2 regions of the Variovorax glacialis genome follow, and region 2 is predicted to be linked to the other one. Evidence: predicted binding sites of a transcription regulator. Region 2 holds the regulator's gene; the other holds the start of a gene.
What was found. The regulator HrcA, encoded in region 2, represses chaperone genes, less so after heat shock. The targets are predictions, from matches to a motif close to TTAGCACTCNNNNNNNNNGAGTGCTAA.
Positions count from the first base shown of each region.

Region 1: groES (co-chaperone GroES) is a predicted target of HrcA. The motif match lies at 1,431-1,457, and genes of this name have one in related genera.

Region 1 covers NZ_JBPJZT010000011.1:111,209-114,617, forward strand. Annotated here, with positions in the region: gene groL (chaperonin GroEL) at 1-1,012, opposite strand, end outside; gene groES (co-chaperone GroES) at 1,061-1,351, opposite strand; gene ACSFBL_RS25530 (metal-dependent hydrolase family protein) at 1,624-3,084, shown strand; gene ACSFBL_RS25535 (MFS transporter) at 3,097-3,409, opposite strand, start outside.
Region 2 covers NZ_JBPJZT010000004.1:246,483-249,891, reverse strand. Annotated here, with positions in the region: gene ACSFBL_RS12870 (FAD-dependent oxidoreductase) at 1-820, opposite strand, end outside; tRNA gene ACSFBL_RS12865 (tRNA-Ile) at 1,006-1,082, opposite strand; gene hrcA (heat-inducible transcriptional repressor HrcA) at 1,119-2,123, opposite strand; gene ACSFBL_RS12855 (NAD kinase) at 2,152-3,048, shown strand; gene recN (DNA repair protein RecN) at 3,050-3,409, shown strand, end outside.

The DNA.
Region 1 (3,409 bases), on a different contig from region 2:
CGCCGGCGCCGTCGATGATGATCGTGTTTTCCTTGCCCACTTCGATGCGCTTGGCCTGGCCCAGGTCGGCCAGCGTCACCTTCTCGAGCGTCAGGCCCACTTCTTCAGCGATGACCTTGCCGCCCGTCAGGATGGCGATGTCTTCCAGCATGGCCTTGCGGCGGTCGCCGAAGCCAGGTGCCTTGACGGCCACGACCTTCAGGATGCCGCGGATCGTGTTCACGACCAGCGTTGCCAGGGCTTCGCCTTCGACTTCTTCCGCGATGATCAGCAGCGGACGGCCGGCCTTCGCCACTTGCTCCAGCGTGGGCAGCAGGTCGCGGATGTTGCTGATCTTCTTGTCGAACAGCAGCACGAACGGGTTGTCCAGGATCGCGCTTTGCTTTTCGGGGTTGTTGATGAAGTAGGGCGAAAGGTAGCCGCGGTCGAACTGCATGCCTTCGACGACGTCGAGTTCGCTGTCGAGCGACTTGCCGTCTTCCACGGTGATCACGCCTTCCTTGCCGACCTTGTCCATCGCGTCAGCGATGAGCTTGCCGATGGTTTCGTCGCTGTTGGCCGAGATCGAGCCGACTTGCGCGATTTCCTTGGAGGTGGTCGTGGCCTTGGAGGCCTTCTTCAGCTCGGCGACCAGGGCGGTGACCGCCTTGTCGATGCCGCGCTTCAGGTCCATCGGGTTCATGCCGGCAGCCACCAGCTTGAAACCTTCGCGAACGATGGCCTGGGCCAGCACGGTCGCGGTGGTGGTGCCGTCACCGGCGTTGTCGGACGTCTTGGAAGCCACTTCCTTCACGAGCTGGGCGCCCATGTTCTGCAGCTTGTCCTTGAGTTCGATTTCCTTGGCGACCGACACGCCGTCCTTGGTCACGGTGGGGGCGCCGAAGGAGCGCTCGAGCACCACGTTGCGGCCCTTGGGGCCCAGGGTCACTTTGACTGCGTTGGCGAGGATGTTCACACCCTCGACCATGCGCGCGCGGGCTTCGCCGCCGAAGACTACGTCTTTTGCTGCCATGAGATTTCTCCGAGATTCAGTTGGATGGGGGGATGACGGGGCGAGAAATTACTTGTCGACGACCGCGAACAGGTCGTCTTCCTTCATGACCAGCAGTTCGTCGCCGTCGACCTTGACGGTCTGGCCGCTGTACTTACCGAACAGGACGCGGTCACCGACCTTGATGTTCATGGCGATCAGGTCGCCCTTGTCGTTCTTCTTGCCCGGGCCGACGGCCAGCACTTCGCCCTGATCGGGCTTTTCTGCCGCGTTGTCCGGGATCACGATGCCCGAGGCGGTCTTGGTTTCGCTTTCAATGCGCTTGACGATCACGCGATCGTGCAAAGGACGAAGTTTCATTGCATCTCCTGATAAGAAACGGGGTTTTGTTCGGGCACAGGCGTGGTGCCGGCGCCACATCGTCTGAAGACCGGTGTTGTTAGCACTCAACTTCAACGAGTGCTAATGATAAGGGCGTTTTTCACGGTTTCAAGATCCGGGACCGCTTCGAGCGGGCTCCGGTTGCACGACCGGCTTGGCGGGTTCGCCGATCCGCCGCTGGGTGCAGGCCGCTCGTTCGCCTTGGCATCCAGTGCGGGCGACGGCAGACTGTCGGGCACTGGAGGTTATTCATGTACGCATGCGAATCCATGGCCGACGGCTCCGAGGTCAGTCGTGCCGTCTGCTTTTGCCATCGACCTGAAATCGGGGCCCTGACCCGTCGGATCAACGCCGATCTCTCGCGGCGCGGCTTCGTCGTCGGCATGGCCGCCTCGGTGGCGACGCTGGGGCTTCCGTTCCGTGTGAGCGCGCAGCCTGCACAGCCTGCGCCGCCCAGGCCGATCGTCCTCACCAACTTCCGCCTCTTCGACGGCAAGGGCGCCACGCTCCGCGATGGCCTCCACCTCGTCGTCGAGGCGAACCGGATCAAGTCGGTGGCCAGCGGAGCGCCGGCGGCGCCCGAAGGTGCCCAGACGATCAATTGCGGCGGTCGGGTCGTCATGCCGGGGCTCATCGACGCCCATTGGCACGCGCTCTTTGCAGGCTTGCCGCTGCAGATGCTCTTGCAGGGCAACCTCGGCTACATCCATCTCGCGGCCGCCGCCGAGGCGGAGCGAACGCTGTTGCGCGGGTACACGACGGTGCGCGACATGGGCGGGCCGGCGTTCGCCTTCAAGCAGGCGATCGACGAAGGACTCATACCGGGCCCGCGGATCTACCCCTCCGGCGCGATGATCACCGGCAGCGGCGGACACACCGACATGCGTCCCCCGTCCGACCTTCCGCGCAACCCGGGCACGCCGAGCTTCATGGAACGGTCCGGCGCGGCGTTCATCGTCGACAGCCCCGACGAAATCCGGTTGCGCGCGCGCGAGCAGCTGGCGCAAGGCGCGTCGCAGGTCAAGCTCGTGGGCGGTGGTGGCGTGTCTTCACCGCGGAGTCCGCTGGACCTCACCACGTTGACGGAGGCGGAGCTGCGTGCAGGCGTGGAGGTTGCGAAGGACTGGAACACCTATGCGACCGTGCACGCGTATGCGCCCACGACCGTGCAGCGCGCGATCGCTGCGGGCGCACGCTGCATCGAGCATGCGCATCTGATGGACGAGACGACGGCGAAGATGCTGGCGGACAAGGGCGTCTGGCTCAGCATCCAGCCATTCCTGTCGCAGGAAGACACCGGCCCGATGAGTGGCGGGAGTCTCGTGTCCGCCCTGCAAGTCTTCGCGGGAACCGACAACGCCTACAAGCTCGCCCGGAAGTACAAGATCAAGACGGCCTGGGGTTCGGACATGCTGTTCAATGCGGCGCTGGCGACGCGCCAGGGCATCATGCTGTCGCATCTGACGCGGTGGTATTCGAACAGCGAGATCCTGACGATGGCGACTTCCACCAACGCGGAGTTGCTGAACCTGTCGGGTCCGCGCAATCCCTATCCGGGGAAGCTCGGCGTCATCGAGGAAGGCGCCTATGCGGACCTGCTGCTCGTGGACGGCAACCCGGTCGAGAACATCGCGCTGCTGGCGGATCCTGGCAGCAGCCTTGTGATCGTCATGAAGGACGGCAAGATCCACAAGAACACCCTCAAGTCCTGAGGCGGCGCGCGGTCAGGGCTTGCGCACGACCTTGACCAGGAGAACGAGCGCGAGGCAGGCCGCGGCGACCAGCATCACCATGTGGAAGTAGTCGAGCGCGGCCATGAAGGTTGCTTCCTGCGCCGTCTGCCATCCGAGTTGGGCGAGCGCGAGCCGGGACGCTTCCGTCGCATCGTGCGTGGCTGCGAAATGGCGCGTCAGCAGGTCCAGCGTCTGTTGCACCGCCGGATTCGACGGCGACAGGCTTTCACCGAGCCGGGTGTAGCGCACGGTGCTTCGCCATTGCATGCACAGCGTCGCGAGGGCGGTGCCGGCCGCCACGCCG
Region 2 (3,409 bases):
CGGCGGAGGTCAGTAACGCGCCCCGGGCCAGCACGGTCAGGCGCTCGATCAGGACGTCCGGCGCATCGGAGGGGTCGAACGAGAAGTCGAGTTCGACCGCCTCGTCCAGCGCGGAGCGCGCACGCGGGCCGCGTCGCTCGCTTCCCTGCTCGGTGCGCGCTGGGGCCAGCACGCTCTGCATCAGCGACTTGGCGAGCGCCAAGGCCCGCGCCAGGTAACCCCAGAGGCTGAAAGGGTTGGTGGCCGCATCCATCGGGTCGCCGGGCTGTCCCTTCATCGGCGGAAGGAATGCGGTCCAGACCTCCCACGCGCCGCCATGTCGGCTGGCCACGCCGATGTGAGGCTCGGGCGCAAATGCATCGACGAAGCGGTCGTGCGGCAGCGGACCGATCGCGAACTTCGGATCCGGCTTGCGCCGCGCTTTCTCGACCTCGTCGTAGCACTCCCGCATCATCCGAAAGGCGTTTTCGTAGAAGCCCAGCCAGACATGCAGGCCGTGCTCGAGGATGCGTCCGTGTTCGTCTCGCACCGACGCGCCCTTGCCGCCGAGCCGCTCGCTCGCCTCGTAGACCGTGATCTCGTAGAACGGCCATCCCTCGGTCGAGCGCCGCTCCTCGGGCGTGGCCTCAGGTCGGAGCCGCCTCTTCCGTTCGTCATTCAAGTTGAGGAGCTGCCATGCCGTCGCCAAGCCGGCACAGCCGCCTCCGACGATCGTGACTCGCACGGTCTCGGCGGAATACTCTGTCGAATCGGGCACGCCTTCGCGCGAAGTCGCAGGCACGGGCATCTCGGGCCCGCTGCCGCCGCCGAGAGTGTTCAATCACTCCTCCAATCGTATTTTTTTGTGGCGTTTTGACCTACTGCTTCCGCCTCTGCGGATAGTGACGAGTCAATCGGTCAACGTCAAGATGACCCGGCTTGCGATTGGGTAAGGGGGACAGGGAAGCGGACGCGCATGGCCCGAGACGTCGAACTGGCGCCCGACTTCGCCATGGAGGCTGGTGGTGGTAGGCCGTCCTGGGCTTGAACCAGGGACCAACGGATTATGAGTCCGCTGCTCTAACCAACTGAGCTAACGGCCCACGCGCCGACGATTCTAGTGGGCCGGAGACCCAGCCCTACTTCCGGTGGCTCAACGCGTTGGTGACCAGCTTCGACGTGATGTCGACGATCTGGATCATCCGCTCGTACGGCATGCGCGTCGGGCCGATGACGCCCAGCGTCCCGACCACCTGACCATCGACCTCGTAGTTCGCGCTCACGATCGACAGGTCGTCGAAAGGCACGACCTGGCTTTCGCCGCCGATGAAGATGCGCACGCCCTCCGCCTGGCTCGACACGTCGAGCAGGCGCATCAGTTGCGCCTTCTGTTCGAAGAGCTCGAACGCGCGGCGCAGATGGCTCATGTCGCTCGAAAAGTCGGTCACCGCCAGCAGATTGCGCTCGCCGGCGATCACCACCTCATCCTGCGCCTCCGTCAGCACCTCGGAACTCACCTGGACGGCCGCCTGCATCAGCGCGGCAATCTCGCCGCGCAATTGCTCGACCTCGGACTGGAGCCGGTCGCGAACCTGTTCGATCGACAGCCCGGCATAGTGGGCGTTGATGTAGTTCGATGCCTCGACCAGTTGCGACTGCGAATAGTCGGCCTCCGGAAAGATGACCCTGTTCTGCACATCGCCGTCGGGCGACACGATGATGACGAGCAGGCGGCGGTCGGAGAGCCGCAGGAACTCGATCTGCCGGAACACGGACGCCCGACGCGGCGCCATGACGACACCCACGAACTGCGACAGGTTCGACAGCAGGTTCGCGGCGTTCGCGATCACCTTCTGCGGTTGGTCGGGGGCCAGGCTCGGGGTGGAAAACTGCTCGCGCTGCGCGGTCAACATGGTGTCGACGAAGAGCCGATAGCCGCGCGCGGTCGGAATGCGCCCCGCCGAGGTGTGCGGGCTCGCGATGAGCCCCAGCCCCTCGAGGTCGGACATCACGTTGCGGATGGTCGCTGGCGAAAGATCGAGCCCCGACGCACGGGACAAGGTGCGCGAGCCGACGGGTTGCCCTTCGGCGATATAGCGCTCGACGAGAGTCTTCAGCAGCAACTTGGCGCGGTCGTCCAGCATCGGGCAATTTTAATGTTGTAATTTGTAGATGACCTCCCGCTTTCGGCATGTCGCGCTCATAGGTAAATACCAGGCTTCCGGAGCCCGGGCGCAATGTGGTGCGCTGGACAACGTCATGGGAGGCATCGGCGCCTTCCTCGAGGCGCAAGGCTGCAAGGTGTTCGTCGAGCAGTCGAAAGGCGACGATGTCGAGGTGGGGCCCTATCCTGCCCTGACGGTCGAGGAAATCGGCGAAGAGTGCGATCTCGCGCTCGTGGTCGGGGGCGACGGCACCATGCTCGGCATCAGCCGCCAGCTTGCGCCGTACGGCGTTCCGCTGATCGGCATCAACCGGGGGCGCCTGGGTTTCATCACCGACATTTCGCTGGACAACTACCAGGCGACGCTCATCCCGATGCTGGCCGGCGAGTACGAGGAAGACCACCGCAGCCTGATGCACGCCCAGGTGATGCGCGACGGCACCTGTGTCTTCGACGCGCTTGCCCTGAACGACGTGGTGGTCAATCGCGGCGCCACCTCGGGCATGGTGGAGCTGCGCGTCACGGTCGGCCGCCATTTCGTGGCCAACCAGCGCGCGGACGGCATGATCATCGCGTCCGCCACGGGTTCGACAGCCTATGCGCTCTCGGCGGGCGGCCCGTTGCTGCACCCCGCGGTGCCGGGATGGGTGATGGTGCCAATCGCGCCCCACACGCTCTCCAACCGGCCCATCCTCCTGCCGGACGAAGACGAGGTCTCGATCGAACTTGTGGGCGGACGCGACGCCAGCGCCAGCTTCGACATGCAATCCCTGGCTTCCCTGGCGATCGGCGACCGGGTCGTGGTGCGCCGTTCGGAGTACCGCGCCCGCTTCCTGCATCCCAAGGGCTGGAGCTATTTCGACACCCTGCGCAAGAAACTGCATTGGAACGAAGGAGGTTCCTGAAATGGCATTGCGCCGCATCGCCTTGCGCGATTTCGTGATCGTGCGCACCCTGGAGCTCGATCTTTCCACCGGCTTCACCGTCCTGACCGGGGAAACCGGAGCAGGCAAATCCATCCTGATCGATGCGCTGCAGTTGGCACTCGGCAATCGGGCGGATGCTGGTTCGGTGCGCGAAGGCGCGGAGCGCCTGGACGTGAGCGCCGAGTTCGACGCCGACCCCTCGCTCGCCGGCTGGCTCGACGACGGTGGCTTCGAGACGGGCGATGCCTTGCTGCTGCGACGCACGGTCGACCTGCAAGGGCGCAGCCGCGGCTGGATCAACGGCAGCCCGGCCACCGCGACGCAATTGCGCGAGCTCGGC